Regions from separate parts of the Vibrio limimangrovi genome, predicted to be linked through region 2. Evidence: predicted binding sites of a transcription regulator. Region 2 holds the regulator's gene; each other region holds the start of a gene.
The links. Region 2 encodes CRP, which controls carbon source genes, mostly activating them, when cyclic AMP is high. Its sites were predicted from a motif close to TGTGANNNNNNTCACA; they were not measured.
Positions count from the first base shown of each region.

Region 1: rppH (RNA pyrophosphohydrolase) is a predicted target of CRP. The motif match lies at 2,200-2,215, and genes of this name have one in related genera.
Region 3: cdd (cytidine deaminase) is a predicted target of CRP. The motif match lies at 8,279-8,294, and genes of this name have one in related genera.

Region 1 covers NZ_JBSUGF010000011.1:234,532-244,836, forward strand. Annotated here, with positions in the region: gene ACWYU8_RS16400 (NADP(H)-dependent aldo-keto reductase) at 1-581, opposite strand, end outside; gene ACWYU8_RS16405 (DUF6482 family protein) at 737-1,051, shown strand; gene mutH (DNA mismatch repair endonuclease MutH) at 1,069-1,749, opposite strand; gene rppH (RNA pyrophosphohydrolase) at 2,368-2,889, shown strand; gene ptsP (phosphoenolpyruvate--protein phosphotransferase) at 2,892-5,138, shown strand; gene ACWYU8_RS16425 (sulfite exporter TauE/SafE family protein) at 5,145-5,936, shown strand; gene lgt (prolipoprotein diacylglyceryl transferase) at 5,971-6,792, shown strand; gene ACWYU8_RS16435 (thymidylate synthase) at 6,802-7,653, shown strand; gene ACWYU8_RS16440 (flavohemoglobin expression-modulating QEGLA motif protein) at 7,718-8,875, opposite strand; gene ACWYU8_RS16445 (Na/Pi symporter) at 9,073-10,221, opposite strand.
Region 2 covers NZ_JBSUGF010000022.1:25,733-36,037, forward strand. Annotated here, with positions in the region: gene ACWYU8_RS21230 (aspartate aminotransferase family protein) at 1-1,070, shown strand, start outside; gene astA (arginine N-succinyltransferase) at 1,189-2,208, shown strand; gene astD (succinylglutamate-semialdehyde dehydrogenase) at 2,237-3,694, shown strand; gene ACWYU8_RS21245 (2-oxoadipate dioxygenase/decarboxylase family protein) at 3,906-4,697, shown strand; gene crp (cAMP-activated global transcriptional regulator CRP) at 4,798-5,430, opposite strand; gene ACWYU8_RS21255 (phosphoribulokinase) at 5,671-6,540, opposite strand; gene ACWYU8_RS21260 (YheU family protein) at 6,676-6,888, opposite strand; gene ACWYU8_RS21265 (hydrolase) at 6,922-7,929, opposite strand; gene ACWYU8_RS21270 (TIGR02444 family protein) at 8,016-8,504, opposite strand; gene ACWYU8_RS21275 (ABC transporter ATP-binding protein) at 8,501-10,305, opposite strand, start outside.
Region 3 covers NZ_JBSUGF010000008.1:260,075-270,379, forward strand. Annotated here, with positions in the region: gene ACWYU8_RS11885 (glycoside hydrolase family 32 protein) at 1-41, shown strand, start outside; gene ACWYU8_RS11890 (aminoimidazole riboside kinase) at 107-1,024, opposite strand; gene ACWYU8_RS11895 (LacI family DNA-binding transcriptional regulator) at 1,272-2,270, shown strand; gene ACWYU8_RS11900 (AEC family transporter) at 2,284-3,162, opposite strand; gene ihfA (integration host factor subunit alpha) at 3,695-3,991, shown strand; gene ACWYU8_RS11910 (RelA/SpoT domain-containing protein) at 4,110-4,880, opposite strand; gene ACWYU8_RS11915 (thiopurine S-methyltransferase) at 5,197-5,847, shown strand; gene purT (formate-dependent phosphoribosylglycinamide formyltransferase) at 5,964-7,139, opposite strand; gene cdd (cytidine deaminase) at 7,287-8,174, opposite strand; gene ACWYU8_RS11930 (CidB/LrgB family autolysis modulator) at 8,491-9,168, opposite strand; gene ACWYU8_RS11935 (CidA/LrgA family protein) at 9,170-9,544, opposite strand; gene sbcB (exodeoxyribonuclease I) at 9,605-10,305, opposite strand, start outside.

The sequences.
Region 1 (10,305 bases), on a different contig from region 2:
TGCTTTTCTGCCAAACGGAGCAGTGACATCACGCCCCACGGAGTTTCATTGGATACGCCGATATATCGAACTTTACCTGCGTTTACGAGTTCGGTCAGCGCTTCCAGTGTCTCGATTAATGTGACTTCTTCTTGTTTGTCTGGGTATGGGTAATTGAGCTGACCAAAGCAGTTGGTTTGGCGTTGTGGCCAATGGAGTTGGTATAGATCCACGTAGTCTGTTTGAAGTCTTGTAAGACTGGAATCAATCGCATCGTGAATGTTACGGCGGTTCAAGCTCATGTTTTCACGAATATATGGCAAGGTTCGTGGCCCGGCTACTTTGGTGGCCAGAACCACTTTTTCACGTTTGCCTGATTTTGCCAGCCAGTTTCCAATGTATTGCTCAGTACGACCTTGCGTCTCTGCATTTGGTGGAACTGGGTACATCTCAGCGGTATCGATGAAGTTCACGCCATGATCAAGGGCAAAATCAAGCTGTTCAAACGCTTCCTTTTCTGTGTTTTGTTCACCGAAAGTCATCGTTCCAAGACAGATTTTACTGATCTCGAGAGAGGAGTGCGGTAGTTTGGTGTATTGCATTTCACTTCCTTGCAGAATTGCCAACTTTAGTAGGTCATCCCAATATAGGGGATTTTTGGGCTCTCTCGCAAATGATTTGCGTTTAACTACCTGTAGAACTCGAAAGCCATTCATACCCTAACTACACTTAAAACGAGTTGTTAAGGAGGTGGATCATGCAGAAACATCAATTGGACATGTGGTTACATGGTCAACATAAAAACAGCTATCAAATGCCTAAAGTCTTTGTTATAGGTTGTTCTGATGTCTCTGACTATTTGTTAGCAGTGGAATACAAACACCAACTTGAGCCAATAAAAGACGGCGAGGATCCTATCCATTACGGATCATTAGAATTGGTGAAAGAGGAACTGCTCCGATTGGGCTTCGAAAAAGCCTATTTGAGGCTGCGCAATGCGTACGACGAGTGCGGTAACGATAGTGGTGTAGCCGCATATTGTGATATCGAGTTATCACTCATCTCATATTAAAGTGGTGTGGTCCCGTGTCATTCTGATAGCGTGTTGATGTAATGTTTTAACAGAATTTGCTCAGTAAACTGTGTTCTCAGGTAGAAACCTCTGGGTAACGTTTTTATTGGTTTTCCGTTTGAGCTGTACGCTTCAGTTTGTGCTTTGGCGTTGGCTGCTTTTGGTCGCAGATGGAGTGCTTCTCCGTGTCTGGCGGAAATTTGATCAAACTGGCCAAGTACGATCATTTCCATTAATTCCTCCCAGTCGTTACGTAAGACACGCTCCTCAGCTTCATCTGGTGACCAGATAAGTGGGCTACCAACGCGACGTTCCGCAAGCGGGATCTCTCTTTCTCCTTCAACAGGTACCCAAAGAACACGGGATAATTTATTGCGTACGTGGCTTGTTTCCCACGTTAGCCCTTGCACTCCAGTTAACGGTGCTACGCAGACGAAAGTGGTTTCTAATGGTCGGCCAGAGTAGCCCACTGGGATGCTTTTTAATTCAATTCCCAGTTTAGAAAAGTCTTGTTGGGGCTTACTGCCTGCTGGTGCGCCCAAATGCCATTCAAGTAGTTGACCGACCCAGCCTTTATCACGTTTTAAATTGTCAGGAACGATCATGCCTGCTTCTTCTGCAAGTTCTGCGAAACTAAGGCCAGCAATATCGTGAGCACGCTCCATCAGTTCCGTTTCTGTCTGTGGTTCTGGTTTCATAATGACTACGTATCGATTTAAAAAACGTAGTCTAACAAATTACAACAAAATCTACTGTTCAAGATTTCATCTGGGTGGATTAATAATGATCAATCCATAACTTATCCACAAGCTAAGGGGCGTGGAGGTGGATCTAAAGCACGACTGGATGAATAGACAGGTGTTTTGTATTGAATTAAGGCTTGATTTTATCGCAATGTCATGAAGTCCTACTGGTGTGGTGTGGATAAATTGCGGGTTGGTGGATCTTTAACCGATCTAAGTTTGATGAAAAGATCATCAGTGCGTGCAAGATCTTTTTTTCATCGATTTTTTAATAAAACTAATATTTATCAATTAATTATATTTTTTCATTCTCTTTTGTAAAAAGAAGGTAGGAAAAGGTTTTGAACAAAAATATCTACTGTTAGCGAATTCTTCACAAAGTTATTCACAGAAAAGGTGAATAAATGTGGGCAATGTCTCAATCTTGTGTTGATAAAGTATTGATAGGCTAAAAGATATCCAATGTTGATGGAAAAGTAATAAATCTTGCTCATATCACATCAGTAAGTTTGCTAGTAATGGGGATATGTGGAAAAATCACGGTAATAAAAAATTATTCATAGAGGTTAGCCAGTGATAGATGGCGATGGTTACCGACTGAATGTTGGTATTGTAATATGTAATAACCATGGTCAGGTCTTCTGGGCTAAACGATACGGGCAACACTCATGGCAATTTCCACAAGGTGGAATTGACGAAGGTGAAACCCCTGAGCAGGCGATGTTCAGGGAGTTATATGAAGAAGTCGGTTTAACGAAAAAAGACGTTAAAATCATTGCAACAAGTCGTCACTGGTTAAGGTATAAACTACCAAAGCGATTGGTGCGTTGGGACTCTAAGCCTGTTTGTATCGGCCAAAAACAGAAATGGTTTCTGTTGCGATTGGAATGCGATGAGTCATGCATCAATATGCAACGTGGGAAATCCCCTGAATTTGATGGTTGGCGTTGGGTAAGCTATTGGTACCCCGTCAGGCAAGTGGTATCTTTTAAGCGAGACGTTTATCGTCGTGCAATGAAAGAGTTTGCTTCTTTAGCCATGCCTTTTCGAGAAAGAAAAACGAAAGGGAAAAGAAAAAAGCAACGTAGAGGATAGTCATGCTCAGCCAGCTAAGGGAAATAGTTGAAAAGGTCTCCAGAGTTGAAGATGTTCATCTGGCACTCGATATATTGGTTAAGGAGACTTGTATTGCCCTTCGCACAGAGTGCTGTACGATTTACCTCGCCAATGAAGAAATGCAACGCCTTGAGCTTATGGCGACTCAAGGCCTTATTTTTGAAGGTGATAGTATACATATCAACTTCAATGAAGGTTTGGTTGGCCTCGTAAAACGCAGTGCTGAGCCGCTCAACCTTGCTGAAGCTTCCAAACATCCAGAGTTTAAATTCTTCCCTCAACTCGGTGAACAAATTTTCCACTCGTTTCTTGCTACACCGATTATTCACCGCAAACAAGTTTTGGGTGTCCTCGTCATACAACAGAAAACGCCGCGCTTGTTCAGTGAGATGGAAGAGTCATTCCTTGTCACATTGTCGGCTCAGTTAGCGGTTATCATTGCGCATGCGCAAAGTCTTGGTCACTGGCAATTAGCCTCCAAACCTACTGTCCTAAAAGGCTTACCAGCTTCTACCGGTGTGGCGATCGGCGAGTTTTGGTTTGACAACACTCAGCCGAGTTTGTCCGATGTTTTTCCTGCTTCAACATTGGACAGAGAGCGGGAATATGAACTCTTGCTGGTGGCAATTGAGCGCGCACTGAATGATTTTCGCCGGATGCGTAAAAAGCTTGATAGTGAAATCAACAAAGACGCTTTGGCTATCTTCGATCTTTTCACTCACTTGCTGAATGATCCGATGCTGCGTGGTGATCTGAAAAAGCAAATCGAGAAAGGGGACAGGGCTGATTGGGCATTGCGTCAGGTTGTTGAGTCGTACTCGAATCGATTTGCGCGCATGTCAGATGTTTACATGCGTGAACGTGCGCAGGACATCAGAGAGTTAGGCCAGCGTCTACTTTACTTTTTGCACAATAGTGAGCAAGAAAACTCGGCTATCGATCGCTCTATTATTCTGGTGGCAAATGAGCTTACTGCTACGTTATTAGCGTCAGTCCCTAAAGAATACCTGTTGGCGGTTGTCTCTCTGGAAGGCGGTGTTAACTCTCATGCAGCCATTTTATCACGTGCTCTGGGCGTCCCTGCTGTCATGGGGGCAAACATCAATACCGACGTGGTCAATGGCAAACTGGGCATTGTGGATGGATACACTGGTGAGATTTTCCTCGAGCCAAATCGCCAACTGTTACGTGAATACCGTAGCTTAGTCAGCGAAGAATCTGAGTTGACCGCGATGGTGAACAAGGATCTCGCCTTACCAGCGATCACTCTGGATAATCATCAAGTGGCAGTGATGTTAAACGCTGGATTGAGTGCCGACAGCAATATCGCGATCAATACCGGTGTTGATGGCGTTGGTTTATATCGCACGGAAATTGCATTTTTACTTCAGCATCACTTTCCATCGGAAGATGAGCAGTATCATCAGTACCGAGCGATATTGAACAGCTATCAGAATCAACGTGTTGTTATGCGTACGTTGGATATCGGTGGTGATAAGCCATTGCCGTATTTGCCGATAGAAGAAGACAATCCATTTTTGGGGTGGCGTGGGATCCGTTTTACGCTGGATCATCCAGATATCTTTCTTATCCAATTACGGGCAATGCTACGGGCGAGTGCCGAGAGTGGCAATCTGGATATTCTGCTGCCAATGGTATCTGGAGTAAAAGAACTGGATGACGCGATTACTTTAATTAATCAGGCATACACGGAAACCGTACTGATTGATGATCGGATCCTAATGCCTAAAGTCGGCGTTATGATTGAAGTACCGTCAATGGTGTATCTACTGCCGACGATTGCCCATCGTGTCGATTTTGTTTCTGTTGGTACAAACGATTTAACTCAGTATTTATTAGCCGTTGATCGGAACAATTCGCGGGTTTCAGATGTCTATGAATCCATGCATCCAGCCGTCATGCTGGCCTTAAAGCAAATTCATGATGTTTGTGAGAAGTATCAGGTACCCGTTTGCATTTGTGGTGAACTCGCCGGAGATCCGTTTGGCTCGCTGTTGCTACTGGGCTTAGGTTATCGCACTCTGAGTATGAATACGTCTAATGTGGCTAAAGTGAAGTATTTGATTCGCCATAGCCAACAAGAAGAACTCGAAAAATTAGCAAAACAGGCTATGACACTTTCATATGGACAGGAAATTCATCAGATGATGCATGATTTCTTTATCCAACAAGGTTTTGCTGGCTTTATTCGGGCAGGTAAGAAGTAGGTAATTGTGACCCTCTCTCTATTTTTATTATTGCTGGCAGTAGGTGCTTTTGTAGGTGTGATGGCAGGTCTGCTTGGCATTGGCGGCGGGTTAATCGTTGTTCCTGCGTTAGCGTACCTTCTTCCCTTGGCAGGTGTCTCGCCTGAAATGATCATGCACATGGCACTTGCTACTTCATTGGCGAGTATCATCATTACATCAGGCTCATCAGCAATGCATCACCTCAAACTGGGCAATGTTGATATGTTTGTGGTGAAGTGGCTGATGCCGGGTGTTGTGATTGGCGGTTTTGTTGGTGCGAGCCTGGCTGAATGGATCCCCACTCAATATTTGCCAAAAATTTTCGGTGTGATAGTGCTGCTGTTAGCAGTACAAATGTTCCGCTCGATTAAAGTGACAGAATTCAAGCCTATGCCGAGCAGCCCGATTACCATGATGTACGGAACCGGAATTGGCGTCGTGTCGAGTCTGGCTGGTATTGGCGGTGGTTCGCTGTCGGTCCCTTTCCTCAATAAACACGGCATCGAAATGCGAAAAGCCGTCGGATCCTCATCAGTATGCGGTTGCGTGATAGCCATTTCTGGCATGATCGGTTTTATCTTACATGGTTACAAAGTCGAGAATTTGCCTGCGTACAGTGTTGGTTATGTTTATCTTCCTGCTTTATTAGCAATCGTCATGACGTCGATGCTGACCACAAAAGTTGGCGCTAAGTTGGCGACGAATCTCCCGACAGCAGTATTGAAAAAAGTCTTCTCAGTATTTCTGATTTTTATTGCTGCAACAATGCTGCTGTAACCTCCATCCATTTGTAATAAGAAGAGAATGATTTATGTCTCAGGGATACATTGAATTTCCCAATATTGATCCGGTTTTAATCGCGATTGGCCCGGTTTCTATACGCTGGTACGGCATAATGTACCTAGTCGGCTTTATGTTTGCTTTATGGCTGGCAAATCGCCGTGCAGACAAGCCAAACAGTGGCTGGACACGTGAACAAGTCTCAGACTTACTATTTGCAGGCTTCCTTGGCGTAGTGATCGGTGGCCGGGTTGGTTATGTGATTTTCTACAATTTTGAGTTGTTCCTGGACGATCCTTTATATCTCTTCAAAGTCTGGACCGGTGGTATGTCATTCCACGGTGGTTTACTGGGCGTGATTACCGCCATGCTCTGGTACGCACGTAAAAATGGTCGTACCTTCTTTGGCGTAGCGGACTTTATCGCACCACTCGTACCATTCGGATTAGGGATGGGACGCCTGGGCAACTTCATGAACAGCGAACTTTGGGGGCGTGTGACTGATGTGCCTTGGGCGATTGTTTTCCCGAATGGTGGTCCGCTACCTCGCCATCCTTCTCAGTTATACGAAATGGCGCTGGAAGGCGTGGTGTTGTTCTTTATCTTGAACTGGTTCATCAAAAAACCACGTCCATTAGGCTCGGTATCAGGGCTATTTTTAGCTGGATATGGTACATTCCGCTTCCTGGTCGAGTTCGTGCGCGAGCCGGATGCTCAGCTTGGTCTGTTTAGTGGTTTTATTTCAATGGGACAGATCCTGTCTACTCCGATGATCGTGTTGGGAATTCTCATGATGGTTTGGGCGTACAAACGTGGTCTTTACCAAGATAAAGCGCAAGTGAAAAAGAAGTAGGGTATTGGTGTGAAACAGTATTTAGATTTGTGTCAGCGCATCGTTGACCAAGGAGTTTGGGTTGAAAATGAGCGTACAGGCAAGCGTTGCCTGACGGTGATCAACGCGGATTTAACCTACGATGTTGCGAACAATCAATTCCCATTGGTGACCACACGCAAAAGCTTTTGGAAAGCCGCAGTTGCGGAACTGCTGGGCTATATTCGCGGTTATGACAACGCGGAAGATTTCCGTAAATTGGGCACCAAAACCTGGGATGCCAACGCTAACGAGAATGATGCCTGGCTGAGTAATCCTTACCGTAAAGGCGAAGACGACATGGGCCGTGTATACGGTGTTCAAGGTCGTGCATGGGCGAAGCCAGATGGTGGTCATATTGACCAGTTACGCAAGATTGTTGATGATTTAACCCGTGGTGTTGATGACCGTGGCGAGATCCTCAACTTTTACAACCCGGGTGAATTTCACATGGGCTGTCTGCGCCCTTGCATGTACAGTCATCACTTTTCACTGTTGGGTGACACGCTGTATCTCAACAGTACTCAACGTTCATGTGATGTGCCATTGGGTCTTAACTTCAACATGGTTCAAGTGTATGTTTTTCTGGCTATTATTGCCCAGATCACTGGAAAGAAACCGGGGCAGGCATACCACAAGATAGTGAATGCTCACATCTACGAAGACCAGCTTGAATTGATGCGCGACGTGCAACTGAAACGTGAGCCACTTAAGGCGCCAACTTTCCATATCAACCCAGAGATCAAATCTCTGCAAGATTTAGAAACCTGGGTCACGCTGGATGACTTCTGGGTGGAAGGTTACGAGTACCATGACGCAATTCGCTACCCATTCTCTGTGTAGTCAGGTTTGTTGATCATTAATGTGAAAAAAGCTCCATGTCGGAGCTTTTTTCGTTTTAACGGTCTTACTTTAAGGCACTGACGATATAACGGTGGATCGGATTGGTTTGTTGTGGCTTAGACAGGGCTGGGCTGATGTAATCGGGTCTTGAAAAAATCCCTTTATTAACCAGTGAACGAATCAAATCAAAGTATTTCAGTTCGGTTTTTCCGCACAACAACAGATAGAAATCGTCACCCAGTTGATCATAAGCGTTAAGCACTTCCCGGAATCCGCGTAGATACAAGTAATCTTTTGTCAGGCCACCACCGCGGTACACGCGTGCGGTAATCGTAAAAGCGAGCGTATCAGAGGCATGGTATTGTTCCTTCAATAGTCTGAAAGTCTGGCGAAAATCCCGATCTTTAATCATCGATTCAACAGCCAGTACCCGCAGCGCCAACGTGCGTAATCGTTTGATACTGAAGTGCCCGGAAAGGTATTCACACAGAATCGCAAGTCCTTCCTGAGTATTGGTACTGGCAGGACAACCTAAGCTCAGTACGCTGAGAGGCTGGCGACGGCCATTTAGGGTGGTGAGTAGGTGAACGCCCATTTCATGATGAGCGAGCGCTTCCAATTCATCCGTTGCGATGCGTGCTGCGCTATTGATCTTCACTCGTATACCAGATACCAGCGCGTTAGCCAGCATCCCATCCAGCACCTGTATGTCGCATTCGTAGCCATTTTTCTGGGCAAAATGATTCATGAAACGAGCAATGGACTGGCTGTCATGCTCTGGTTTGCTTTCTTCTTCTGTCGGTAAATGCAAAATAAAATGTGCATTGGAAATATCTTTCGTACTTGGTTCTCCGTAATAGCGCAGAGAATTGTACAGGAAATCCTGTGTGCCAATGGTATCGACTTGATCGAGTTTATCCGCATAAGACTGAATCACATCTGCATACAGCTTTTGTAGCTGCGTATCGTGGATCTCTTCTAAAGGCAGTTCATACAAGCGACGCTTAGACTGGTGGGTATCGAGAGGTGATTTCTGGTATTCAAATTTAGGCTCTAAAGAGTATTTATTGCTAATGAATCGTTCTCTTTCTTGTGCGTAGTTGATCGGGTTGACGCTACTAAGAATATCAATATCACTAACTAATTGGGTTAGGTTTTCATCTATCGCTAATAGTTGACTGGGAATCGATTCGTAAGCTTGAGCCATGCTTTTAAACTCCATGTTAAAATACGACTAACCAAAAGCGTGGTTTACTCGGTGGGCTATGGCTCAAATTATCATCGTGAATGGGGTTTGAACAACAAATATTTGTACATCTGTCACAATTAGCGTTGAGTTTCTTTTTGTATATAGGGTACACATACAAAAAAGGCCCCACGATGTGGAGCCTGAAAGTAAGCGATGGTACTTCGTTATTATTATGCAGTCAGGGCCAGAATTGCACCTGGTAAAAGAATGAATACTGACATTAGGTAACCACCTACAACAGCTTTGTTCTTAATTGCCATCTCTGAAAGCTTTTCTGCGCCTTTTAGTGGCAGTTCACGTAAGAACGGAATACCAAAGATTAATAGTGTCGCTGCAACGTTAAATGTCAGGTGAACCAGTGCAATCTGTAGTGCAAACACCGCGAACTCACCGGAGACAGCCGTTGCTGCCAGAAGCGCTGTAATACATGTACCAATGTTAGCACCCAGAGTGAATGGGTAGATGTCACGTACTTTCAGTACGCCAGTGCCCACTAGCGGAACCATTAAGCTTGTTGTTGTTGAAGATGATTGCACAAGTACAGTCACGATCGAACCAGAAAGGATACCGTGGATAGGGCCACGACCAATAGCATTCTTAAGGATGTCACGTGCACGACCCACCATCAGGCTCTTCATCAGTTTACCCATCACAGTGATAGCAACGAAGATAGTTGCAATACCAAGCAGGATAAGAATCGCACCACCAAATGCGTCGCCGAATGTGGATAATGGCTCTTTGATTGCTGAAACGACAGGTTTTGTGATCGGCTTGATAAAATCGAAGCCTTTCATGCTCATATCGCCAGTATTCAGAAGTGGTGAAACCAGCCAATGAGAAACCTTTTCTAATAAGCCGAACATCATTTCTAAAGGTAAGAAGATAGCGACAGCAAGCAGGTTGAAGAAGTCATGGATCGTCGCACTGGCAAAAGCGCGCTTGAACTCTTCTTTACAACGCATGTGACCTAGAGAAACGAGCGTATTAGTAACCGTTGTACCAATGTTGGCACCCATAATCATTGGAATGGCGGTTTCTACAGGCAGACCACCTGCAACTAAGCCCACAATAATAGAAGTTACTGTACTAGAGGATTGGATTAGGGCCGTTGCCACCAGACCGATCATAAGACCAGCGATAGGGTGGGATGCAAATTCAAACAGTACTTTCGCCTGGTCGCCAGTCGCCCATTTGAAGCCACTACCAACCATAGATACTGCTAAAAGAAGCAGATACAGCATGAATGCCAAGTTAGCCCAGCGTAACCAATGAGTTGATCTCGAGATTGGCGCCGCTGCCGAAGTAGCTTGGTTCATCATAATTTTCTCCGTTGACCTTGCTTTATGTTTTGAGGTCTTTAGTTGAAACTGCGAGCGATGTTAGAGATAAAATATTTCATTAAT
Region 2 (10,305 bases):
GTGGTATTGCGGTGAGCTGTCTGGGTCATTGTCACCCTGCGATGGTAGAAGCGTTAACTGAGCAAGGTAACAAGCTTTGGCACCTAAGTAACGTAATGACTAACGAGCCTGCTCTTCGTCTGGCTAAAACGCTGACAGAATTGAGCTTTGCTGAGCGCGTTTTCTTCGCTAACTCTGGCGCAGAAGCGAACGAAGCGGCACTAAAACTGGCTCGTCGCTACGCTGCTGATGTACATGGTCCAGAAAAATCAGAAATTATCGCATTTAAACAGGGTTTCCACGGTCGTACGTTCTTTACCGTAACCGTTGGCGGTCAGGAAGCTTACTCTGATGGTTTTGGTCCTAAGCCAGGTGATGTAACACACCTACCATACAACGACATTGAAGCACTTCAGGCGCACATTTCAGACCGCACATGTGCAGTGATGATGGAGCCACTACAAGGTGAAGGCGGTATCGTGCCTCCAACTCCAGAATTTGCTCAGGCCGTTCGTGAGCTTTGTGACAAGCACAATGCACTGTTGATTTTTGATGAAGTACAAACGGGTAACGGTCGTACAGGTCACTTCTACGCATACCAAGGTCTTGGTATTACTCCAGATATTCTAAGCACGGCTAAATCACTTGGTGGTGGTTTCCCTATCGGCGCAATGCTAACGACAGCGAAACTGGCTGAACACTTTAAAGTGGGTACACACGGTTCTACTTACGGCGGCAACCCACTGGCTTGTGCGGTCGCAGAAGCAGTAGTCAACGAAGTCACTAAACCTGAAGTTCTGGCGGGTGTTTTAGAGCGTGAAGCGATGTTCCGTGAAGGTCTGGAAAAGATTAACGCGAAATACAACATCTTCTCAGAAGTTCGTGGTAAAGGCCTACTGCTAGGTGCTGCGCTAAACGAAGCATGGCAAGGTCGCGCACGTGATGTACTCGTCGCTGCTGGTAAAGAAGGTCTTCTAGTACTGATTGCTGGTGCTAACGTAGTCCGTTTCACACCATCACTGGTTATTACAAAAGAAGAAATTGAAGAAGGTTTGGCGAAACTGGATAAAGCTATCGCGACTTTAGTGTAAGCGGTACAACAAATAAAACGCCAACGTATTAACCCCCGTCAAGGATCTCTGACGGGGGGAATTTTCCTAAAATATAATCAATATAGTTAGGATTTTCTTGCATCTGGAGGGAGTATTGATGCTAGTAGTTCGCCCTATCGCGATGTCAGATTATGACGCTCTGCACACTTGTGCGGTTGAGTCTGGTCACGGATTTACATCTCTACCGGTTAACGAAGAACTGTTAACCAATCGAATCAAACACTCAGAGTACAGCTTTGGTAAGCATGACGTAACTGCACCTGGTGACGAAGGTTACCTGATGGTGGGTTTTGACTCTGAAACGGATGAAGTAGCAGGCACCACCGGGATCGAAGCATCTATCGGTTGGGATGTGCCTTTCTATTCTTACCACATCAGCAAAGTTGTGCATTCATCGCCAAAATTAGGCGTAAACAATGTTGTTAAGCTGCTGACCTTTGGTAACAACTACACGGGTAACAGTGAAATCTGTACTCTTTTCTTGCGTGAGAAGTTTCGCCACGGCCTGAATGGTCGTCTGATGTCAAAATGTCGTTTCTTAATGATGGCAGAACATCCCGAGCGCTTCTCTCAGACCATTTTTGCCGAGATGCGTGGTGTTTCTGATGCCAACGGTAATTCTCCATTCTGGCAATGGCTGCAAGAGCACTTCTTCTCGATTGATTTCACTCTGGCGGATTATCTGACTGGTATTGGCAAGAAAGGCTTCATCGCTGACTTAATGCCGAAGCTGCCAATCTACATCAACTTACTTAGCCCAGAAGCACAGGCTGTCATCGGCCAGGTTCATGACAAAACTCGTCCAGCATTGAAGTTACTAGAGCGGGAAGGCTTTACCAACCGTGGTTACGTAGACATTTTTGATGCAGGTCCAACGGTTGAGTGTGACATACGTAATATCGAATCGGTGCGTCATTCATTCCGCGCTCGCGTAAAAATCGCATCTCACAACAGCACACAAGATTTCTTGATGTGTAACTCATCGTTCGAAAACTTCCGTGCCGCAGCGGCAAAAGCGGCGTATGACGCAGAGAGCAAGAGTGTCGTACTTGCGCCAGAACTCGCGGATGCACTATTGGTTGAGGAAGGGGACTTCGTTCGCCTTCTACCGCAGTAATAGAAGACAGACTTTAAGGATAGTAACAATGACACATTGGATTGCAGGTGAGTGGGTACAAGGTCAGGGTGAAGAGTTCACCTCTCTGTCTCCGTACAACCAAGAAGTGATTTGGCGAGGTAAGGGTGCGACTGCTGAACAGGTTAACCAAGCGGTAGCCGCGGCTCGAGCTGCTTTTGTAGAGTGGAAAAATCGTCCATTCGCAGAACGTGAAGCGATCGTGCTTGCTTTTGCAGAAAAAGTAAAAGAAAACAGCGAAAAGATTGCTGAAGTGATCGCTAAAGAAACGGGTAAGCCTATTTGGGAAACTCGCACTGAAGCGGCTGCAATGGCGGGTAAAATTGCCATTTCGATTCGTGCTTACCATGAACGCACGGGTGAAGCGACTCGTGAAGCAGCAGGTAACCAGATAGTCCTGCGCCATCGTCCACTTGGTGTAATGGCAGTATTCGGCCCTTATAACTTCCCGGGTCACCTTCCAAATGGTCACATCGTTCCTGCAATTTTGGCGGGTAACACCGTGGTATTTAAGCCATCAGAACAAACACCATGGACGGGTGAGGTGGCGATGAAGCTGTGGGAAGAAGCTGGTTTGCCTAAAGGCGTGATTAACCTGGTTCAAGGTGCCAAAGAGACAGGCATTGCTCTGGCTGATGCGAAAGGTATCGATGGCGTACTGTTCACTGGTAGTGCAAACACTGGTCATATTCTACATCGCCAATTCGCGGGTCAACCTGGCAAGATGCTGGCGCTGGAAATGGGTGGCAACAACCCAATGGTTATCTCTGAGGACTACGGCGATTTAGATGCAACGGTCTACACCATCATTCAATCAGCATTCATCAGTGCAGGCCAGCGTTGTACTTGTGCTCGTCGCCTGTACGTGCCATTTGGTGAGAAAGGCGATGCGCTAATTACTAGATTGGTTGAAGCGACCAATAATATCCGCGTTGATCAGCCGTTCGCTGAACCAGCGCCGTTTATGGGGCCGCAAATTTCTGTGGCAGCGGCGAAGTTCATCCTTGATGCTCAAGCAAACCTACAGTCATTAGGTGGAGAGAGTCTGGTTTTAGCCAAAGCAGGTGAAGCGGCATTTGTTTCTCCGGGCATTATCGATGTCACCAATATTGCTGAGCTACCTGATGAAGAGTACTTCGGTCCGCTACTGCAGGTAGTGCGTTACGAAGGCTTGGAAAAGGCAGTAGAACTGGCTAATGACACTCGCTTTGGTCTATCAGCTGGTTTGGTTTCAACCGATGACCAAGAATGGGAATACTTCGTTGACCACATTCGAGCTGGCATTGTAAACCGCAATCGTCAATTGACAGGTGCAAGTGGTGACGCGCCATTTGGTGGTCCTGGTGCATCAGGCAACCTTCGCCCAAGCGCATTTTACGCCGCGGATTACTGTGCTTACCCAATGGCATCAATGGAAGGTAGCGCGACTGAACTACCAGCGACATTGAGCCCTGGTGTCACGCTTTAAGTTTCAATAATAGGGCCACGGCGATGAACTGTGGCCAGGCCTGCTGACGCATCATTAAAGTATGGAGTCTTAATGGGGTTAGCAGGCGAAAAATGATAAAGAGTGTGCGACTGACTGACATTCCATCACTGGTTAGGCTGCTCGTTCTGCCGTTAAGGCCGTGAAGGAGCCGCCAACACTCTTACCCTACCTCTCGTAACAAGGAGCCGTTATGACCCCTGATGTGTTATTTGAATCACTATGGCAAGACTACATTCAACGTCTATGTCCTTCTGCTGCTAAAGTTCATCAGCTTCTTCAGGAAGATGAGCTGTTAATCAACGATCATATTGCTCTGCGTACATTCAATGTTGAGCCTCTTGGCATCGAGACGCTGGCTAAGCCGTTCTTAGCGATCGGCTACAAGGCGTGTGGTGATTATGTGTTTGAAAGCAAGAAACTCGTTGCTAAGCACTACGAGCACCCAGATCCAAAACAGCCAAAAGTCTTTATCAGTGAGCTCAAAGTTGAAGAGTGTTCACCGGAGCTTCAAGCGATTGTTGCGAAGCTGGTGGCACAAGTCGATGCAGATAAACTAGCAGATAGTGCATTTTTGCATGGCGGTCGCTTGTGGGATCTAAGTTTTGCTGATTATCAGGCTCTGGCGAAAGAGAGTGAATACGCGTCCTGGCTAGCGGCTCATGGTTACGGCGCCAACCACTTTACGGTCAGTGTGAATCAGTTAAACCAGCACGATGAAGTCAAAGAAGTGAATGATCACCTACGCCAGGCTGGATTTGTGATTAACGAATCAGGTGGAGAAGTTAAGGGCTCGCCAGAGGTTTTGCTTGAGCAGTCTTCCACCATGGCGGATAAAGTGCCGGTTAACTTTACCGAGGGCTCAGAGATTATTCCTGGTGGCTTCTACGAGTTTGCTAAACGTTACCCAATGGCTAATGGTGAACTTTATCCGGGATTCGTTGCAGCTTCTGCAGATAAAATCTTTGAGAGCACCAACAGTTAGCATTTCGGCTAACAACATGTTTTTCCATACCTAAAGAAAAAGCCACCAATGTTGTCATTGGTGGCTTTCATTTCTTGATTTACGTTACTCTTATCAGAGATTAACGAGTACCGTAAACGACGATAGTTTTACCGTGCGCAGAGATTAGGTTCTGCTCTTCTAGCATCTTCAAGATACGACCTACAGTCTCACGAGAACAGCCAACGATTTGACCGATTTCTTGACGAGTGATCTTGATTTGCATGCCATCTGGGTGAGTCATCGCGTCTGGTTGTTTTGCAAGGTTCAGAAGCGTCTGAGCGATACGACCAGTTACGTCTAGGAACGCTAGGTCACCCACTTTTTGGCTAGTTACTTGAAGGCGACGAGCCATCTGCGCAGAAAGACGCATTAGGATGTCCGGGTTTACTTGGATAAGCTGACGGAATTTCTTGAAAGAAATCTCAGCCACTTCGCAAGGAGATTTAGCTCGAACCCAAGCTGTACGCTCTTGGTCTTCCTCGAATAGACCAAGTTCACCAATAAAGTCACCTTGGTTTAGGTAAGAAAGGATCATTTCCTTACCTTCTTCGTCTTTGATAAGAACCGCAACAGAACCTTTAACGATGTAGTACAAAGTTTCCGCTTTTTCGCCCGCGTGAATTAGCGTGCTCTTTGATGGGTACTTATGAATATGACAGTGTGAAAGAAACCACTCTAATGTTGGGTCGGTTTGAGGTTTACCTAGAACCATAATATCTCACTTCCTCTGCAGGGTACGCTTGCGCTATCCATATTTTAGCTAAGCCTGAATCAGGTTTACTAGAATAAGAGCACTTTTTATATGCTGCAAGCTATCTTGTGTTTCGGTAAGAAATAGTATCCTTTTTCTAGGATGATTTCTTGATTTTAATCGTGCCATGGTTGCTATTTTGTACGCAAAACTGTGCACATGATCACGGTATGAAAAGTAAACACTACGAAAGCGAGATTTTTAGCCAATTTTTCCTGTTTCTATCAGTTGTTGTAGGATAGGCCTAACGATCAGCTCCATCGCAAAGCTCATCTTTCCGCCAGGTACAACGATTGTATTGTGGCGCGACATAAACGAACCATCAATCAGGGCCAGAAGATATGGGAAATCGACATTCTTGATACCACGAAGTCGGATCACCACAAAGCTCTCATCCAAACTTGGAATGCCTTTCGCGTTGAGCGGGTTTGAGGTGTCCACTGTTGGTACACGCTGAAAGTTAATATGAGTACGTGAAAATTGTGGAGTGATGAAGTTCAGGTAGTCATCCATTGAGCGAACAATGGAGTCCATGACGGCCTCGCGTGAGTGGCCACGGTCACGCGTATCGCGCACGAACTTTTGGATCCACTCAAGGTTTACGATCGGTACCATGCCAATCAGAAAATCGACGTGCTGCGACACATTCACGTTGCCATCGACAACGCCACCATGTAAGCCTTCATAGAAAAGTACATCACTGTTCTCTGGCAAATCCTGCCAAGGAGTGAAAGTCCCTGGCATTTGATTGTATGGGACCGCTTCATCAAATGTGTGCAGGTAGCGACGTATGCTACCCGTTCCGTTTTCGCCATACTGCTGGAAAAACTTTTCCAGGCCGGGAAAGTCATTGGCTTGTGGACCAAAGTAACTGATGTGTCTGCCTTGCTCACGCGCTTTGCGAATTTCGATATCCATTTCCGGGCGAGTAAAGCGATGGAAGCTGTCACCTTCAACCCATGCCGGTTTGACGTTCATCATATTGAACATCTTGCGGAAGGCTTCAGATGTAGTAGTTGTACCGGCACCAGATGAGCCGGTAACCGCAATAATTGGGTGTTTAGCTGACATGACAAACCTTGTCGAAAGTTGTTCCTTTAAGGTGCAGCAGGTGCCTACTGCACAATTGATAACCCACTATAGCACGTAACAACTGCTTGTCATCGACTGGGGTACGGTAAAATGTGAGGGCGTTAGGAAAAGGTATTAATACTTTGCTTTTCTTTGAATATCTACAGTTTCATGCAGTTCAGAATACACAATGACAGCTTCACCTTTTTCTAATTGTGACTTTACCTGATCGATCTTATCTTGCAGGGATACTTCTACCGTGCCGTAATCCGTTCCTTCACGAAGAACGAATTCACGAATCAGATTTTCCAGCGTATCCGGCGGAATGTCTTTCCAGGGAATGATCATAAATACCTCGAAATTTTATGATGGGGTTGCAGTTTACTGTGTCTTACGTTTTGAAACAGCAGAAAGGTGGCCGGCAGCGATGCACTGGTAGTAGGAAGGTAGTGCTTCTTCCAGCCAGAACTTTGGCTTTAATGCTGAGCCAGAGATAAAACCAACATGACCGCCATGTTCGTACAAGCGATAGTCGATGTTGTCTGGCAGGACGAATTTTGGAATGACCTCGTCGGTCATAAAGGGATCGTCCTTGGCATGAATAATCAGGGTCGGCAGTTTGATCTGCTGCAATTTGCTCAAGCCAGAGCATTGGGTGTAGTAGTCGTGAGCATCTTTAAATCCGTGCAGCGGCGCAGTGATCAAATCGTCAAACTCTTGCAAGCGCGTCACGCGTTTGATCGAGTTGTAAGAGAGCGCCAGTTCGCCATGCAGAAGTTTGTGCTTTTGTAAGGCGTTGCGTTTGAGTGAAGAAAGTAAATAACGTCGATATACCTTGGAAAAACCTTGTTCAATCCGGTTAGCACAGGCGGCTAGATCGAGTGGTGCGGACACTATGGTTGCCGCTTTCAATATAGGATCTTCGCGGTATTGCGCCAGATAATTCGCCAGCATATTGCCGCCAAGGGAAATACCAACCGCGATTTTGGGGTTATGTGGAAAACGTTGCTCAAGATGCTCCAGGAAATAACGCGCATCCGTGACTTCTCCGGAATGATATGCTCGGGCCTTTTTGTTTGGCTTACCACTACAGCCTCGAAAGTGCATCATCACAGAGAGCCAGCCTGAATGCGCAAAGGCATTCATTAACCCATTGGCATAAGGACTGTAGAAGCAGCCTTCTAAGCCGTGAAACAGGATGAAAATTGGTTTGCGTTGAGCGGGTTCTTTGTTTGGGTCTTCACTCCAGGCGAGATCGAGAAAGTCACCATCCTCAGTATCCAGTGTCTGCCAGACAGGAGTAAACAGCGCTTTTTTACGAATAAAGCGTGGGAGAAGGGTCTGAATATGCGGGTTTTTCATCCCTGCGGCTGCAAAAAATTGTGTCATACCTTACTGCTCTTGCACGTTCCCCATCATCTTTTGGAGAACTTATTAATATAATCCTTTACAAGTAGTATAGGTATTTTACAGATTTATGGATGTTTTGGCGGATGAATGTTTGGTACCGGGATGGCAAAAGCGTGTTGCAAGTGCTCACCACCAAGCTGGCGACAATATCTGAGCGTGAGTGGATCGCCTTCATTGGCTATCAGGGAGAGGGAGTTAATACAGTCCACCAGATCGGATTGCTGTTGCTTCTCAAGTTGCAGTTCAAACTGCAAAGTTTCTCGATATAAAGCATCGTTTACCTGTGACTTGAGGTGACGTCGCAGTTCGCGAAAAGAGTGCAGTAACGTTTCACTGCGGCCAATACAGCTCTGTACCAGATGCCAGTCTTTTTCTTGGAAAATGAGCTGCTGCTCGTCAAGCCAACGGAGCAGCAGTAGCAGATTCACGTTGCCGTGATAATTGTTTTGCAATGATAAACACGCTTCTTTTACTTCTCGCACGCCATAAAACTGCAGACTGAATTGCCACAGGTGTTCTAAGGTTAGAGTGTATTCCGCGTGTTTATCTGTCATTGGTTAAACTCGAGCTCCATCTGCTCCAGTTCTTCTTGAGCAGACATCCATTCCATTTCTACCTCTTCAAGCTCCGACTTGCTCGATGCCTGAAGTGCCAACACTTCATTTAGTTTAGCTTTATTTTCGGCTTCATAAAGTGAGTTATCCGCCAATTGTTCTTCAGCTTTTGCTAGTGCTACGCCTAACTTATCCATTTTATTTTCTAATTGTGTCAGCGTTTTGCGAATTGGTGCGGTTTGCTTACGGAATTCTGCTTCGCGACGTTTCTGCTCTTTTTTTGCAGCAGCGCTGTTGGCTGAATCTTTGGCAGGTTGTGCCGCTTGCGCTTCTTTACGCTCTGCTTTTTGCTGCTCAGTAAGCCATTTGTAGTAATCAACTAAGTCACCATCGAATGGAGCAACTTGGCGATCATGGACAAGGTACAAGTCATCGGTTGTGGCACGCAGCAGGTAGCGGTCGTGCGAGACAATCACCATCGCGCCTTCGAAAGTCTGCAGTGCCATGGTCAGCGCTTGACGCATATCCAAGTCAAGATGGTTGGTAGGCTCATCGAGTAGCAATAGGTTTGGTTTTTGCCAAACAATTAATGCCAAGACCAAACGTGCTTTTTCGCCGCCTGAGAACGGGGCCACTTTTTCTAGTGCTTTATCGCCTTGGAAACCGAAGCTACCTAAGTAGTCACGCAGTTGTTGTTCGGTTTGATCTGGGGCGATTTGCATCATGTGCTGCAGTGGAGTTTCTTCAGGATGCAGAGTTTCTAGTTGATGCTGAGCAAAGTAACCAATCTTCACCCCTTGTGAGTAGGTCAGATCGCCACCTTGCGCTTTCAGTTCTCCGGAAAGCAATTTGATTAGGGTTGATTTACCCGCGCCGTTGCGGCCCAGAAGACCAATTCGGCTACCCGGAACGAGGTTAAGGCGAATTTTTTCCAGAATTAAATTGTCGCCGTAACCCGCAGAGACGTCATCCATCATCATGATTGGGTTTGGCAGTGCTGCTGGTTGACGGAACTCAAAACTGAATGGGTTATCAAACTGTGCAGGTAACACTTTCTCCATTCGTTCCAGTGCTTTAATTCGGCTTTGTGCCTGACGAGCTTTGGAAGCTTTATAGCGGAAGCGGTCGATGTAGCTTTGCATATGCGACATCTGTTTCTGCTGCTTTTGGTACATCGCTTGTTGCAGAATCATTTTCTGCGCACGCTGGTTCTCGAACGATGAATAGTTACCTGTGTATTCGTTTAATTGCTGGTTCTCGATGTGAATGATGCGTCCAACGATTGGGTCGAGGAAATCACGGTCGTGCGAGATCAGGACAAGCGTGCCTGGGTAGTTCTGTAACCAGCGTTCTAACCACATGACCGCATCTAAATCCAGGTGGTTGGTCGGTTCATCGAGCAATAGTAAATCAGAGCGACAAAGCAGCGCTTGAGCCAGATTGAGGCGCATACGCCAGCCACCAGAAAACTGAGTCAGACTCCAGCTCATCTGATCCTGACTGAACCCTAAGCCATCAAGTAGCTCAGCAGCGCGAGCACGGATACTGTAACCACCAATGGTTTCAATCTTACCGTGGATTTCAGCAACCAGTGTGCCGTTGTCTTTTTCTTCGGCTACTGCGAGCTGTTTTTCAAGATCACGAAATTCACGATCGCCATCAATGACATATTCTAATGCGCTGCGTTCCAGAGCAGGTGTTTCCTGTGCCACCCACGCCAGTTCCCAGTGTTGTGGTTGGCTAAATGAGCCAGCATCAATGGACAGTTCATCTTTCATCAAGGCAAACAGGGTAGATTTAC
Region 3 (10,305 bases), on a different contig from region 2:
ACCGATATAAAGCGGCGAAAGCGCCATTTAGTCAATCATAAGTAATGACCTCTACAAAAATCCCCGCACGTGCGGGGATTTTGCTAATGGTCATTTGTTTTAGACCTTAAATGTAAGCGAGCAAAGCTTCTTGAGTCGGTAATGCTGTCATCGCCCCTTTTTGAGTCGTGGCTAACGCACCGCAGCCATTCGCCCAATTTACTGCAGCATGAATAGTGTCTTTATTCGCCCATTCTGCTTGCTGAGCTAACTTAGCGAGCAGGCCACCAACAAATGCATCACCAGCCCCCGTCGTATCGACAGGTTTAACCGCTCGACCAGAGATCAGCTCTTGCTCACCGGAAAATACGACCAACGCACCTTTGGCACCTTGTGTGATTAATACAAGCGTATTACCGAAAGGTTTGATCGCTTCCAGACCAGACTCTAATGAATTCGTATCGGTTAAGAAAAGCAGTTCATCGTCAGAGAACTTCACCACGTCAGCGAGTTCGATGGCCTGGCGTACCACTGGTTTAAGTTGACTTGGGTCTGTCCACACTTCTGCACGAAGGTTAGGATCAAAGCTGACAAAACCGCCGGCTGCTTTAATGTCTTGCATTGCTTTAAGCGTACTACTACGGCTTGGTTCGTTTGCAAGAGCAATAGAGCAGACATGTAACCAGTCCCCTTGTGAAAAGTCGGGGATATCTGCAGGAAGCAGGAACTGATCTGCACTTGGTTTTACCATAAACGTAAAGCTGCGTTCGCCTGAGTCATCCAAATCCACGATAACGGTTGATGTCCGATGATCTTCATCAAGCAACATAAAGTCGGTGTTTACAGACTCGTTTTTGAGCGTTTCCTTCATAAATCGACCTAACGGATCGAGTCCAACGCGACCAAAAAACGCAGTGTTACCCCCTAAACGCGCTATAGCTACCGCAACATTAGCGGGTGCGCCGCCTGGGCATTTTAGATACGTGCTGTCGGTATCCGGAATCAAATCAACGACCGCATCTCCAGTCACCCAAATTGTGCTCATAACTTATCCTTTAAACTACATAGAATCACTGAGAGTATTTTTAGCTAAAACGATTTAGCTAATCAATTGAAATTCATTTAGTAGAGTGAAAATAGGCAATGATTGTGATCTAAACCAAGCTATGGAGAGGATAAGTTGCGATCATGGTAACTAAGTCGCAATCATGGTAGCAAAAGGGATGGTTTTCACTATGTACCCAGATATCATGGCTCGCAACGTAGTTAAGCTATGATCGGAACAAATTAATTTGAAGAAGAAAAAACTGAAGTTGGCGGATATTGCAGAACTCGCTGGAGTATCTAAGTCCACCGTCAGCTTTGTCCTTAATGGCCATGCGAAGAAGCATCGTATTAATGAAGAAACGGTGAAACGAGTTCAAGCCGTGGTCGATGAGCACAATTACGCACCAAGCCTCTACGCTCGTGCACTTAAGGCAAGTCGTACTTATACCTTAGGTCTCGTGATACCTGATCTAGCCAATATGGGATTTGCTACGACAGCTAAATTACTGGAGAAGCGGGCCCGTAGCCATGGCTACCAGCTTTTAATCGCTTCTTCGGAAGATAATCCTGAGCTGGAGAAAGCCGCAGTTCAGAGTCTGCTGGAGAGGCAAGTTGATCTGTTGATGGTCGCGACAGCGATGACTGAAGATACGTTTTATCTTGAAGTCACTCAACAGACCCCGGTAATACTGTTTGACCGTATTTTTGAGTCTACCTCGTTAACCACGATCAAAACTGATGCCTACAGTGCGACACAACAGGTGGTAGAAAAACTTTGCCAGCAAGCAGAAGAATGTGCGTATTTAGGCGGGCAATTAAATCTTTCACCAAGTAAAGACAGATTCTCGGGCTATCAGGCGGCGTTGAATGCAACTGGCATAACGCTGGATTTGGCTTTGGTCAGACATAAGGATTATCAGCCTGAATCTGGTTATGCAATGTTGCAGGAGATTCACCAAGATATTGGGCGTCTGCCGACAAGAATATTTGTTGCTTCTTATTCCATTCTGGAAGGCGCGCTGCGCTATCTGACTGAACATCGGTTGCTGGATGAAAATATAAAAATAGCCACATTCGATAATTCAGCAATGTTGGACTGTTTGCCGATAAAAATTGATTCAATCGAGCAAGACTGTGAACTTATTGCGCAAGCCTTATTTGAGCAAGTCGCAGCGTTAGTTGATTCGTCAGAACGTCAAGCGGAACATCTGACTCTTCCCGCAAAGTTACATTATCGTAAGTGAATCTCTTGCCTCATTACGAAAGAGACAAAGTGTAAGTGAGCAAAAGCGGTAGGGTTAAGATGCTGAAAAAATTGCCAAATAACACCATCGAAGCAACTTTCATTGGTTCTATATTCAGCCGCTCTGCGAATAAATAATTCATAACGGCAGGCGGTAACATGGTGAAAAGTACCATCATTTGTAACTGCATGGTAGGCAGTGGAATGAACCAGTAGATTAACGCAAACGCGACTGCTCCCGTTACCAGTGATTGTACTGTACAGATCACACCAATTCTTAGGCCATCCAAGCGTAAGTTACACATCTGTGCACCAAGAGAAAGTAACATGACAGGTACAGCCGCTTGGCCTAACAAGGCGGTTGCTTCATATAGGGGAGTCCACGCCCCGATTCCAGATAAGTTCAGACATAATGCGAGAGAGGCCGAAAAAAATATTGGCATTTTGATGATTTGCTTCAGTGGATTACCGTTGCTCAGTAGCATTACTCCCAAACTGACATGCAAACAAGCTGATACAACAAACAGCAAAACCGCTGAAGAAAGCGCAACATCTCCGAATGTGTAAGTAAACAGAGGAATAGCTAAGTTACCACTGTTACGGAACATATGTGGGGGTGCCCACGCTTTAAAGGTTAACCCAGTCACTTTACAGATAGGTATCATAAGTAAACCCGGGGCTAAAACAGCGATAACGGCGGCGAAAAGAAGAGGCCCCTGATCCGCATCAAGCGGCATGCTGACAAGCGAAGAAAATACCAACGCAGGGGTAAATACATCAATGTTGATTCGATTGATTGGGCGGAAGTCGGGTTTGATATGACGACCAACCAAGTAACCTACGCCAACAAGAGCAAATACAGGAAAAAGAATATTAATGACTTGATTTATCATGACCGCTCTTAAATAGACGTTAAAAATGAGTTACTAAATGAACCTGAGTTCAAACTATCAACCTTTGTATGCTGAGTCATCGAAAAACAGCGAGAATCTTGGGGTGAATCAAGCTTTAAAACGAAGAACTGGCGGTAGCTGGAGAAAGGTTGGGACAAGTAGGTTTGGTGCCTAGCTACGTACAAATTACTGAAATATCGACAACTTTTATGTCAGAAAATTGTAAATTAGTCTATGCGTGATATATTTATCAAATAGGGAAATTAACTAAATATAGGTAAGATTATGGTCAATTTAACTGCTTGTTATTTGTATTTAAGATTTCTCTAAATAAAAAGCGCTAAAATATCGGTATTTAACAATAATTTATACAGCTGTAATCCATTTAATCGTAAAGAAAAAAGTTGGCGAAAATCATAAGCTTGTCATACACTTCCTGATGTAACCCCGATATGTTGTTGAATTGGTAGGGTAAAACTGCTCTGGCGCTACACTAGGTAGCATTGTTAAACATAGCTTTGAGGAAAGTTTTATGGCGCTCACAAAAGCCGAATTGGCAGAAAACCTGTTTGATAAATTGGGATTTAGTAAACGGGACGCCAAGGAAACGGTGGAAGTGTTCTTTGAAGAAATTCGTAAGGCACTGGAAAGTGGCGAACAGGTAAAACTGTCAGGTTTTGGAAATTTTGATCTTCGTGACAAGAACGAACGACCTGGTCGTAACCCGAAAACCGGTGAAGATATTCCAATTACTGCTCGACGTGTCGTTACCTTCCGCCCGGGCCAGAAGTTGAAAGCTCGCGTAGAAAATCTTAAGAAAGAACAGTAAAGCAATCAAATCGATCACGGCCTGATCGTGGTCATTTGTTGTGTGTGCATATAGTGTCGGCATACAAAAGAAAACCACCGCAATGCGGTGGTTTATTATTTTCAGAGAAGATGTTTTGCTAAGCAGCTTCTAAATGCGTGGTTAAGTAAGGCTGCCATGCTTGTTGGTACAAGTTCTTCGCTTGACTGCGCATGGTTCTCACTGATGCCATTTCAAATTCAGTCAGGCTACGTTTTTCCATTGTCGCTTGTCGTTCAAGTTTCTGAATTTTCTCATATAAGTCGTGTTCCGGACCGTTTTTCACATCCGCAATGGCTTTCAAATGGATTTGTACTTCTGCAATTAGGTTTGTTTTCGGTAAACGAACCAGTAAGTTTAAATCTCGGTAACCCGATGGCCCCGGTTTTTTAAATCGGTTTTTGACTTTAACAATCGTCGTTTCACGTTCTAGTGTTTCGTAGATTGAAACTAAACTGGCCACATCTTCTGCCACTATTGTCGCACGTGCGAGGTCAGTAATTCGTTCCACCTGACCATCAAGTTCGTGAGCGATCTTTTCCTCTGCTCGTTGTTTGGATTTTACGCCGGCAAAGTAAGGTTGGGCGTCGTTGAGAAGGGCCGTACTTTTACAGATGGTCTCAAGTTCGAATTGAGCTTGATGTGCTTTGCTGTAAAGAATATCAAAATCAGAGTATGGCTGAGTTGGGTATGTGTCTAGTGGTTGAATACCATACAAGCCACTTAGGCTATGTTTGAATAACTTTGGACATACCTCATTTTGACTGGTCGTCCGGTTTTGTTCGTTACTTGGCGCAGGAATAGCGGCGAATGCAGGTGCACGGCTTAGTACCAAAAGCATCAATGCTGCTGTACGTAAAAATAAGCTCATTCACTCTCCTTAACTTGCTTGCACTTAGAAAATGGGGGACATAGAAGTCGCTAAGTTTGCAAATCAGGTTGTTATTTATAAATGGGGGATCTTTTGAAACATTCCAAGGTTAACTCTCACGTTTGCAGTGGAATTATGCGTTAGATCACCATTTATATTTTCATTGTTCTGTTAATTAAGCGTCAGTATCGTTTGGTTTATCATGATTGCATCCTAGCATTTGAGGATTAACTAAAGATGAACAGCATAGACAAATTCGAAAAAATCATTAGTCTTATCGCACAAAATGAAAATCAGCTGACAAGTAGAAAGTAAAATGAGAGACCCAGAATTTTGGCACAGCAAGTGGGCCAGCAACAAAATTGGATTTCACCTGGAAGATGTAAATCCATTATTGCCTCAGCACTGGCATCTTACGAATCCAAAACGCGAAGATACCGTGTTGGTTCCGCTCTGTGGTAAATCTGAAGATCTAGTATGGTTGGCAACCAAACATGACGAGGTTACTGGCGTCGAGTTAAGCCAAATTGCGGTGCGTGCTTTCTTCGCTGAGCATTTTTATACCCCAACGGTAACGCAATTAAATGGCAGGCATGAGCTGTACCAGTTTGATGAGCTCTCAATTTATACCGGGGACTTTTTTAGTGCTCCTATTTCTCAAGCCGATATCGTTTATGATCGCGCTGCATTAGTTGCACTCCCGCAAGATATGAGAGAAGAGTACGCAACTCGTTTAAAACAGCTTCTTAATCCGGGAGGTCGTATTCTGCTTGTGACACTAAACTACGTTCAGGAAGAGATGGCTGGCCCTCCATTTAGTGTACCGGTAAATGAGATAGAACAACTATTCTCTGGTTACAAAGTCACTTGTCTGAACGTTGATGAAGCCGATGAAGATCACCCGAAAATTGCAAAGCAGGGGCTGAGTCGTTTTTCTGAAGAAGTGTATTTAATCGAAGCGCTGTAACTTTTAATGTTGTAGGCCGTTACTTGCCCAGAGATACAAAAAAGCGCAGCTGACTATTTAGTAAAGTACGAATAGTCGCTGCGCTTTTTGTTATTTTAGACGCCTAAATGGGGCATTTAGTAAATGATATTTACTTTTGATGCGCTTTCTACAGCATCCTGGACAGACTTTTCTATAGTCTTACGACGAGTAAGTACGACACCCAAACGACGACGGCCGTCGATTTCAGGTTTGCCAAATAGACGAACTTGCGTCTGTGGCTGTGCTAATACTTCAGACAGGTTATCGAAACGAATATTCGTTGAAGTGCCTTGTCCCAGTATGACTGCTGATGCAGAAGGTCCGTATTGAACGATTTTGTTAATTGGCATACCTGTAAACGCGCGGACATGAAGCGCGAACTCAGACATTTCCTGTGAAATCATGGTTACCATGCCGGTATCGTGTGGGCGAGGAGACACTTCGTTAAAGATAACTTTATCGCCTTTCACAAATAGCTCCACACCGAAAATGCCGTAACCACCCAGAGCATTAACCACTTTCTCAGCAGTGAACTCAGCCGCTTTTATCGCGTTCTCAGACATTTCTTGTGGTTGCCAAGATTCACGGTAGTCGCCATCTTCTTGGCGGTGACCGATTGGAGCACAGAAATGTACGCCATCAACCGCACGTACTGTCAGTAGCGTGATCTCGTAGTCGAAATCGATGAAGCCTTCCACGATCACACGGCCTGCGCCAGTACGACCGCCTTCCTGTGCATAATTCCACGCTTTTTCGATGTCGTCTTCTGTTTTGATAACGCTCTGGCCTTTACCAGATGAACTCATTACTGGTTTAACGACACATGGGATACCGACGAATTCTACTGCCGCTTTGAAATCGTCATAGCTATCTGCAAATTTGTAAGGAGAAGTGGCAAGATCAAGCTCTTCTGCGGCTAAACGGCGAATGCCTTCGCGGTTCATGGTGAGTTTAGTCGCCTTTGCAGTTGGAACTACATTCAGGCCCTTCTCTTCAAGCTCAACCAGTTTGTCTGTCGCGATAGCTTCAATTTCCGGTACCACGTAAGCTGGTTGTTCTTTGTTGATGATCTCTTCTAAAGCTTGGCCATCTAGCATATCAAGCACGTAGCTGCGGTGAGCGACTTGCATCGCTGGTGCATTCGCGTAACGGTCACAAGCGATGACTTCTAAACCAAGTCGTTGGCATTCAATTGCTACTTCTTTACCAAGTTCGCCTGAGCCTAAAAGTAATACACGGGTAGCATTCGCGCTAGTTGCGGTACCGAACATATTGTTCCCTTACAAAATAAAGTGATGAGACAAAATTTTCAGGGGATCATACTGAATTTTTCTCGCAAAGCAAACGTTTGCTTCCGGCTTTTTCACAATAAAAAAGCTCTACATCTTGTAGAGCTTCGATCGACATTATTGTCGGTGTTACACGTTAACGAAACTGAGCGGAATATCCGGATTCAGCGCTTCTAACGTCGATTGTGTATCGGCTAAGTGGCTAATCTTGCCTTCAGAATTTTCTACCAAAGCCGCTGCTGTAATTTTATCGAACGTTTCGCCAGCCAGAAGTACCTGAATCAGCGCCACTTGCAGAGGTGGAAGGCTTGGGTTGAATGCGGCATTTTCTGCGTAGGCACCCTGAATAATACGCCCGTCAGCAAGCTCTAATGCTAAGCCGCTTAGGTTGTTCGTGTATGGGGCATGACTCATGTTCATTGCATCAACGGCTTTTTGAATCAATACATCGTCATCATCACATCCAAACTGATGCTTCACGTCTGCCATTAAACCAGATGTGATCCCCAAATCTGCAGGGCCAAACGCTTCAGGAAGGTATTCGTGTAGCGATTTTTCTTCACGCTCTGGTAGCTGTACCTTTAACTCTTTCGCGGTAGACAGCTCATTCATAAACTGACGGCAGTGACCGCAAGGGCTGAAGTTAATTGTAATGTTTTTTAGACCACGTTCGCCTTTCATCCAGGCATGGCTGATTGCAGATTGCTCTGCGTGAACGGTTTGTCCTAACTGAACACCAAGGAACTCCATGTTTGCACCAAAGTAAAGGCGACCTGAGAGACCGCGAACAATCGCGCCAACATAGAATTCAGAAATCGGAGCGTAAGAATAGGCTGCGGCAAAAGGAAGCAGAGCAACACGTAGCTCTTTATCTGATAAGCCAGTAGCGGAAAGTAACTGCTCGAACTGCTGAACTGAAAGAGTGGCATCAAAATCGTCGGCAAGGACGATAGGAGCAAGTTGGTTTGAAAGTGCTTCAGGAGCGTTTGATAGCGCTTGTTCAATGCGACTTTTCATGTTGAATCCTTGTTAATGCATGGACAATTATTCTAAGCAAAGGAGAGAAATGTTCAGTGATTTATATCACGTTTAATTATGCAATAATTGTGCTTGTTACATAATTAGAGTGATGTCACACATGTATTCGATTGCGCAGCTGCTGAGTGTAAATTTCGTCTCATAACTATATCAACTCATGCACATATACCCAAGAAATGGGGGAATGAAAACGCTTTCTTATTAGCTTTGGTTTTACGGTTTTGAACTGTAGAGGAAAAGAATGGGAAATGAAGGGGGCGACCTGCCGTAGGGACAGGCAGGTCGCTGATACTAATTATTGATATAGCCAGACAGCCAGAGCGAAAAAGCTTGGTGCCAGAACAGAAGTGATAATACCGCAGAGAACCAACGCCAGAGATGAAAATGCCGCGTCGGCCGGTTGTTTCTCTACACAGGCTGCCGTACCGAGTGCGTGTGACACGGTACCCATGGTAAGGCCTCGGGCGATAGGATGCTTAATGCCAATCAGGTTATAGATCGGGTAGGCGACGATGGCACCCAGCAAACCCACGAGAAGAACTAAGATCGCAGCAACAGCGGCTTCACCACCGAGGTGGCTGGAGATTTCCATTGCGATAGGGGTTGTCACGGATTTACCCACCAAGCTGGCGATCAAACTAATCTCAGTATGAAATGCTACGGCGATTAAGGTTGTCGTCAGCATTGACATCACACTACCCACAACACAAGCGAGTGTAATGATACGCCAGTTGGCCTTAATTTGTGGCAGCTGCTCGTAAAGTGGATAAGCAAGCGCGACAACCGCTGGTTGCAGTAAGAAACTGAATATCTGGTTGTCGGCGTAGTAAGTGTCAAACGGCACGTCCAAATAGGTTAACAATGGGATAATGACCGCAATGCTGATAAGTAGCGGGTTTACAAGGGGATTATTTGCCTTGACCGCAATTTTCCGGGCGATCAGGAAAACGACAATAGTGAGTAAAATCCACATATTAGTGTTTCTCCTTAAGCAAGTAATCTAACAGCAACGCAAGACTGACCAGAACAATCAGGGTACCACCTACCGCGCTAGCAAGAATTGACCAGGCGTTAGCGAATAAGAGGTCGAAATGCTGCATGAGGCCAACACTGACTGGGACAAATAACAAAATCATGTAGCGAATAAACAGAGTCGCCCCAGGTTTGACCCATTCCACTTTAACGATGCCAAGCACCATACTAAAAAACAAGATGATCATGCCAATAACACTGCCCGGGACGGCAACGTCAGTGAACTTTTGGATAGTAACCCCAATACCAAGCGATCCCATGATGAGAAAGAGGGAAATAAGCAATTGAACCAGTTGTAAGAATCGATCTTTTATCATTTTGATAGCATATTGAAACGACAAGTGCACCTGATGGTGCCCTTGGATTAAGTAATAAAATTAAGAGGCTAGGCTCTCAACGTAACGGTAAACGGATTTTAATAGCGCGATTTTCTTTTCGTCACTTTCATGTTCATGAACTAAGTTCTCCAAATTCATCATGTACTCTTCAATCTGGCTTTCAAACACTTCGCGGCAGTGCAGTGCCCAGCGTCTTTGTTCTTGTTCATCAAGAGTACCTGGGAAATTTCGTGCACGGTAACGGAAAAGCAGTGGCTTAATGCGTTTATCATCGAACTCAATATTCAGAGCTGCCAGGTTATTCGGGTCGGTTTCACGAATGATATCCATTGCTGCGCGATCCGCAGGCGAGAAGAATCCATCATAAAGCTGGGTATCTACATCATCATTCTTTTCAAACGTGCGCTCTACAGAAAACAGGCTGATCAGTTTTTCACGAATCTCTGGATGCTGGCGAAGCAGTGCAAGATTGTTCAAACACTGCTGACGGTCTATGCCAATAGATTCGGCGTTTTCTGCGGTCAGTGTTTTAGCCGGAGCCAGAATAGGGCACTTGTTCAGGTGCACGAGTTTGACTGGTACTGGCAATAAATCTCCGAGATCTTCACGTTTGGTGTACAACCTTTCATGAAGCTCTTCGGCTGATAACTCAAGAATTGGCTGCGGATCTTTCGCTAAATCAATCGTGATTACCGCGTTGTTATTCGTTGGGTGCCAGGCAACTGGTACAATCCAGCTTG